Regions from separate parts of the Paenibacillus sp. FSL E2-8871 genome, predicted to be linked through region 2. Evidence: a T-box and tRNA genes for the amino acid it is inferred to sense, from the RefSeq annotation. Region 2 holds a T-box; the other holds one or more tRNA genes.
What was found. The T-box of region 2 lies ahead of NYE25_RS15300 (arginine--tRNA ligase). A T-box ahead of a tRNA ligase gene usually reads a tRNA of that ligase, here a tRNA-Arg.

Region 1: it encodes a tRNA-Arg, which carries the amino acid that the T-box ahead of NYE25_RS15300 (arginine--tRNA ligase) is inferred to sense. The anticodon was not compared.

What each region holds. Positions count from the first base shown of each region.
Region 1 covers NZ_JBBOBV010000001.1:5,567,571-5,570,822, reverse strand. The annotation lists gene NYE25_RS25110 (sporulation protein Cse60) at 1-119, opposite strand, end outside; gene NYE25_RS25105 (GreA/GreB family elongation factor) at 514-969, shown strand; gene NYE25_RS25100 (YdeI/OmpD-associated family protein) at 1,070-1,534, opposite strand; tRNA gene NYE25_RS25095 (tRNA-Gly) at 1,637-1,707, opposite strand; tRNA gene NYE25_RS25090 (tRNA-Pro) at 1,720-1,793, opposite strand; tRNA gene NYE25_RS25085 (tRNA-Arg) at 1,824-1,900, opposite strand; tRNA gene NYE25_RS25080 (tRNA-Gly) at 1,909-1,983, opposite strand; tRNA gene NYE25_RS25075 (tRNA-Leu) at 1,990-2,073, opposite strand; tRNA gene NYE25_RS25070 (tRNA-Lys) at 2,089-2,164, opposite strand; tRNA gene NYE25_RS25065 (tRNA-Gln) at 2,172-2,246, opposite strand; tRNA gene NYE25_RS25060 (tRNA-Asp) at 2,263-2,340, opposite strand; tRNA gene NYE25_RS25055 (tRNA-Met) at 2,366-2,442, opposite strand; tRNA gene NYE25_RS25050 (tRNA-Met) at 2,515-2,591, opposite strand; tRNA gene NYE25_RS25045 (tRNA-Val) at 2,609-2,684, opposite strand; tRNA gene NYE25_RS25040 (tRNA-Glu) at 2,691-2,762, opposite strand; tRNA gene NYE25_RS25035 (tRNA-Ser) at 2,826-2,918, opposite strand; tRNA gene NYE25_RS25030 (tRNA-Asn) at 2,924-2,999, opposite strand; tRNA gene NYE25_RS25025 (tRNA-Ile) at 3,003-3,079, opposite strand; rRNA gene rrf (5S ribosomal RNA) at 3,138-3,252, opposite strand, start outside.
Region 2 covers NZ_JBBOBV010000001.1:3,333,975-3,337,226, reverse strand. The annotation lists gene NYE25_RS15300 (arginine--tRNA ligase) at 1-1,708, opposite strand, end outside; T-box leader at 1,749-1,965, opposite strand; gene NYE25_RS15295 (hypothetical protein) at 2,248-2,607, shown strand; gene NYE25_RS15290 (collagen-like protein) at 2,622-3,252, shown strand, end outside.

The sequences.
Region 1 (3,252 bases), 2.2 Mb from region 2:
ACTACCGAACCGTAACAGATATTCACAACCTGTTCCTCACGCAGCCCTGCCAAGAACTCATTAGCCTTATTCTCAGCATACGAATTATCAGCATCTACAAACTCTTTTACTTGAATCATCCTGATCTCTCCTTTAATAAATTATAGTTACTTTTTATGTCTAGATTCTATAGGTGAACTCAACGAAATGTACATGGCGTATCACTCCCCTGGTAACATTTAATGTAAAATTATCTTCGAAATATAGTATAGGCATTCCGCAGTTTTCTACGAAATGCCTATAACATCAGCCTATCATAGCACCCAACTATACAATAGTCAAACGTTTTAAATACAATATTTAGTAAGAATTTATTGCCTTTGCAAAATGGATTGGATTTACATATAGAAGCTGTTATACTGATCAGAAGGTTCCCTCTAGGGGACCTCTATTTGTATAGGGGGGATTTTAATATGGCAACGCGTCATAACAAATTTGCAAAGAATGTGCTACTTAGAGGGGGTGAAATCTACTATGAACCATAGTCTAATTTATGAAGGCTCAAGGACACAACTGGTCCAGCAGCTTATTTATTTTGATGAGGAAAAAATCGCATTTCTAAATCAGTATTTCCCGGAACGAAGCAAACAAAGAAGTAATGCTGAAACGCTGTTGTCCCATTATTGCTCCGAGCTGGAACAATTACTTTCCCGTTTTAATGGTGAAGAATTGAATTCACTCGTATTGATTGGAAGTCAGCTTCAGCTACGCTACTTAGACGACAATACTACAGATACCTACACCATCGTATTTCCAAACCAGGCAGAACCCAATGATAACAAGATTTCAATGTTCTCGCCTATTGGCATGCAGTTGCTGTTAGCTCAGATCGGCAGTACATGTCAGCTAGCTATTCCTTCAGGTGAGTTATCAGTAAAAATCGAAAGTATTAAGTTTGTGAATTGTGGTGAGGTAGCCGTTCTTATTTAAGCCCACTCGCATATATCACCAACATTAACAGCGTCCCTTTCCAATCTTATGGAAGAGGACGCTGTTAATCTATTCAGCCTGCTAAGCACACTTCATACTTTTATTTGAGCCTCAATCCTTCACCCAGTTTACTGACTGATTTTTCGATACGAGATGCTCTGGTCTCAGGTCTTTTCGCCGCTTCGATCCAAGATACATATTCCTTCTGATAAGAATAAGCCAGACCGTTATAATAAGCTTCTGCCTGCTCATGGCTACTCAACGCATCAAGGAAATCCTCTGGGGCTTCTACCTCCCGTAATTGATGATCTTGCTCCATCGTCACATGCACAATATCACCGGGTTGAGCTTTGGCTAGATCCCGTAGTTCTTTCTTTACCACCATAAAATGCTTTCCGTTTCCATGGGGCATAAGCGTTCCTCTATAGGGGATTCCATTTACACTTCCTTTTACCTGTATTCTGGACTTTGTTTCAAATATTTGTTCGGCATCAAAAGGGACGTTAAGATAAGTCCAGCTCCCACTTGCATCAGGTCGCACTAATTTAGCTTCAAATTCAAACATTGCTACCTCCTCAACTAAAAGCCCTAAGTTCTATTGTATCCATATGAATGTAACTATACAAAAAAACACCTGCCTATAATAGACAGATGTTTCTTAATTATAAGCGGGTGATGGGAATCGAACCCACGCTATCAGCTTGGAAGGCTGAAGTTCTACCATTGAACTACACCCGCAAAGGTATAAAATCGGGATGACACGATTTGAACATGCGACCCCCTGGTCCCAAACCAGGTGCTCTACCAAGCTGAGCTACATCCCGTCAAAACATGTAATTACTTAGTAATAAAAATGGCGCGCCCTGAGAGATTCGAACTCCCGGCCTTTTGATTCGTAGTCAAACGCTCTATCCAGCTGAGCTAAGGGCGCAAAAATTATGGAGCGGAAGACGGGAATCGAACCCGCGACCCTCGCCTTGGCAAGGCGATGCTCTACCGCTGAGCCACTTCCGCAAAATATGGTGCGCGTGAAGGGACTTGAACCCCCACGTCGTGAAACGCCAGATCCTAAGTCTGGTGCGTCTGCCATTCCGCCACACGCGCACACTTTAAAAATAATGGTGAGCCATGAAGGACTCGAACCTTCGACACCCTGATTAAAAGTCAGGTGCTCTACCAACTGAGCTAATGGCTCTCATAAATGGCTGGGGATATAGGATTTGAACCTATGCATGACGGAGTCAAAGTCCGTTGCCTTACCGCTTGGCTAATCCCCAACAATAATTAACTAAATGGCGGAACCGACGAGATTCGAACTCGCGATCTCCTGCGTGACAGGCAGGCATGTTAGGCCAACTACACCACGGTTCCATAGACATAATGCATAAGAGTAAATTGGTTGCGGGGGCAGGATTTGAACCTGCGGCCTTCGGGTTATGAGCCCGACGAGCTACCGGGCTGCTCCACCCCGCGTCATTTAATAATTATATACTATTCATTCACACTAAACCAGCTAGTCCCAAAACATCATGCTTAAGGAAAATTTGGTTGCGGGGGCAGGATTTGAACCTGCGGCCTTCGGGTTATGAGCCCGACGAGCTACCGGGCTGCTCCACCCCGCGTCGTTCTTAAATGAATATGGTGGAGGCTGAGGGGATCGAACCCCCGACCCTCTGCTTGTAAGGCAGATGCTCTCCCAGCTGAGCTAAGCCTCCATGTTATGACCCGTATGGGATTCGAACCCATGTTACCTCCGTGAAAGGGAGGTGTCTTAACCCCTTGACCAACGGGCCATGCTAATCTTATGTTCCAACGAACCACCAAGGCTTCTCATCCCTAACAGGGAAGTAAATTCATGGCGGAGAGAGAGGGATTCGAACCCTCGAGACGCTTGTGGCGCCTACACGATTTCCAATCGTGCTCCTTCGGCCAAACTCGGACACCTCTCCATAAATGGCTCCCCGAACAGGACTCGAACCTGTGACAACTCGATTAACAGTCGAGTGCTCTACCAACTGAGCTATCAGGGAATATGGTGGGCCTTAGTGGACTCGAACCACCGACCTCACCCTTATCAGGGGTGCGCTCTAACCAGCTGAGCTAAAGGCCCTTTTTAAGACACATCAATATTAAGGGCAAAAAAAATACCACGGGTAATGTGGTTGTCCGCTTGGCGACGTCCTACTCTCCCAGGACCCTTCGGTCCAAGTACCATCGGCGCTGGAGGGCTTAACGGTCGTGTTCGGTATGGGTACGTGTGGAACCCCTCCGCTATCGCCACCA
Region 2 (3,252 bases):
TATGCGCATACGTGCAGAGTATATTGGGCGTCAATTCTATGCTTGCAGAATATAATGTCTCCTGCCAGAGGCTAAGCTGTCTCAGCAAAGCGAGCTCTGCTTTTTCCATTTCGAGTGGAAATTGAAGCTTTGAGGCATCTGTGATGAATGGGATTGTAGATTTGCTCAAAACACTGCTGGCACGGGCATAGGTGTACATCAGATAAACCCCGGTATTACCGGATATTTCGGTAGCCTGTTTGAAATCAAACACGATTTCCGTTCCCAGGTTAAACCGCAGCAGATAATAACGAATAGCAGCAGCTGCAATGATATGGCTGGAAAGACCCTCTTTATCGGAGCGCGAATGTTCTATGTTCTGTTCCATAAGCTTTACTAAATCGCTCACCTTAACGCCGATTCCTTGGCGCCCGGACATGGCATAAGAAGATTTCCCTTCTGAAACATCTATCCCCAGCTCAGCAGCAGAGGCCGGACTAAGAGAAACAACGCCATAACTTACATGATGGAGCTTCTCAGCCTGCTCGTTATATCCTAGTGCTCCTAAAGCCTGCTTAACCATTTGTTGCGGATATTCCTGTCTATAATCGATCACGTTAATAACACGGTCGGCATGTCCATAAGGCTCAGGGGTTCCAGTTAATCCTGTGGTCCATAAACCAGACGAGAATTCACTGTAGGTGAAATCTTTGGATAGTAGACCGAATTTCCAGAGATGATAAGCAATGTCTTTGGCTGTGTACGTCAAAATCCCATTCGAACGCACAAGCACCTTATCCATCTGATGATCCTCTGACTCCGCTCCACTGCTAACCTCTGTCCCTTGCTTTAGCACCCAGCAGCCCGCAAGTTTGCCTTCAGTCTCCTGTACAAAAACTGCCGTTTGCTTCAATAGCTCAGATGCGGCTGTCCAGAAGCCCTCTTTTAAAATATTGCTCTCCCACACCAGCAGGTCATAGTGAATACCAAAACGCTTCATTTCCGATACATGTTCTCTCACAATACGTTCAGCGACTAGGTTGCCCAGCCACGCCTCATTACCATCACCCTGTTCAAGGGCATGCAGCATATCCGTGCGCTTGTGAGTGATCTCTGGATTCCGTGCATATTCTTTGTTCACTTTGGCATATAGATCCCAGCAATAATCAGCGAAACGTTGATGTTCCCCTTCTAAAGGTACATTTAATAAACCAACGACTGTATCTGCCAGCTGATTGCCCAGATCATCCACGTAGTTATGGACCTCTACGTTATGTCCGGTTCTTTTCATGATTCTGACCAGCGCATCGCCGATGCAAGCATTTCTCAGATGACCTACATGAGCAGCTTTATTTGGATTGATTGAAGTGTGCTCTATGATGACCTTTTCCCTTGTGCTGTCAGGCAGATTAAAGGAATGTTTAGCCCACACCTGCCAATTCATATACAAATTAATAAATCCAGGAGCAGCTACTTCGACTTTTTGTAAAAGACCTGTGTAACTCTTTTGTAATTTAATTTCTGCTTTTACTAACTCTGCTATGACGAGAGGGGATTTACGCAGGAGTTTGGCTAGCTGCATAGCAATATTGCAGGAATAATCACCATGCTCTAGATTAGCTGGCTGTTCGATCAGAATTGCAACATCTTTTGGGTAGGCAACTTCTAAGGTGTGGAATACTTTTTTTACACTTTGTTCAATGCTGTGTTTGATGATTTGACTTAACATTTTATACCCTCCTTTGAAAATACAAAAAAGCCCTCATCTCAAAAGAGACGAGGGCTTTAGCGCTCGCGGTACCACTCTCGTTGCTAAACAGATGTTTAGCCACCTTACAGGATAACGGTCTTCAGCCGGGACTTCCTACTTAGGTTCAGAAGTCCATCTCACGGGTGCGCTTCATTAGGTGATCTGTACCGGCTTGCACTTACCCGGCTCGCTGTGGACTAGAACACGTTAACTACTCTCCCGCTCATCGATGCTTGAATAATTTTTATCAGTATAACGAATATTTCAAAAAAAGCAATAGGGTGTTACTCAGTAAAGTCTAGAAGATGCTTGAGTTTTAGATTGTCCGATTAGTAGATTACAAATTCAAAGAATAGAAGGTTGTCTTTTTTTCGGGTGGCAATTCCTTTGCTTAAATGTCCACACATTAACTTTAAATACAGAATATTACTATATAGAGCTATTAGTTATGAACCATGTTACTAGTGTTGTAGTTTTTAATCTTTCAAACTGCTGGTGGAAGGGAGGAGTGAATAGAGATGGCTTTATTTTCAACTGGACCTATAGATAATAGTCCAATTCTGGGGATCAGACAGACGCAAATGGTAACAGTAAAAGTAGTTAATCGTGATTCCCTTAATTCTTATAATCTAGTCATTCAAGGGTTTTTACTAGATGGATCAAGAACGATGTATGTGAATGAAATGGTGAGTCTCGCACCTAACCAAGTTTTAACTAGGAATTATTTTGCTGATTTAGACGCATTTGAATTTGAGTTTGCAACCTTAGAAGAAATTGAAGAAGAGATAGGGATCTCATTTTGGGGAAAACAGAATTCAGGGGGATTGGTAGATTCTCATCGCGTAGTAGCATGGGAAAAACATGCAGGAATAATCTAAAGGAGTGTTGAGAATTGAGCTATTTATCTACCGGGCCGATAGATAATACCATGGTGGGAGGTATACGACCTACTCAACATGTTACGATCAAAATCGATAACCGAAGCGACGTTATTTCTTCTACGGTTCTTGTCCAAGGTTATTATATGAATGGGACAAGAACTTTATATGTTAGTGAGCTTGTTAACGTTATGCCTGATCAAGTTGTAACAAAGGACTATTATGCGGATTTTGATGCGTTTGAATTTATTTTTACGACTTTAAGCCTGGTAGATGATCCTATTCAAATTTCTATATGGGGAAAAAATAGTGTAGGTCAAGTCGTGACTGCTCACCGACTTGTCCATTCAGAATTACACGGAGCAACGGTAGGGACAACTGGTGCTACAGGTGCAAATGGAGCGACAGGAGCAACAGGTGCGGATGGAGCAGATGGAGCGACAGGGGCAACGGGTGCGGATGGAGCAACAGGAGCCGCCGGAGCGACAGGAGCAACAGGTGCGGATGGAGCAGATGGAGCGACAGGGGCAACGGGTGCGGATGGAGCAACAGGAGCCGACGGAGTGACTGGTGCAACAGGGGCAGCCGGAGGAGCGACCGGAGCAACGGGAGCAGATGGAGCGACCGGAGCAACAGGAGCCGATG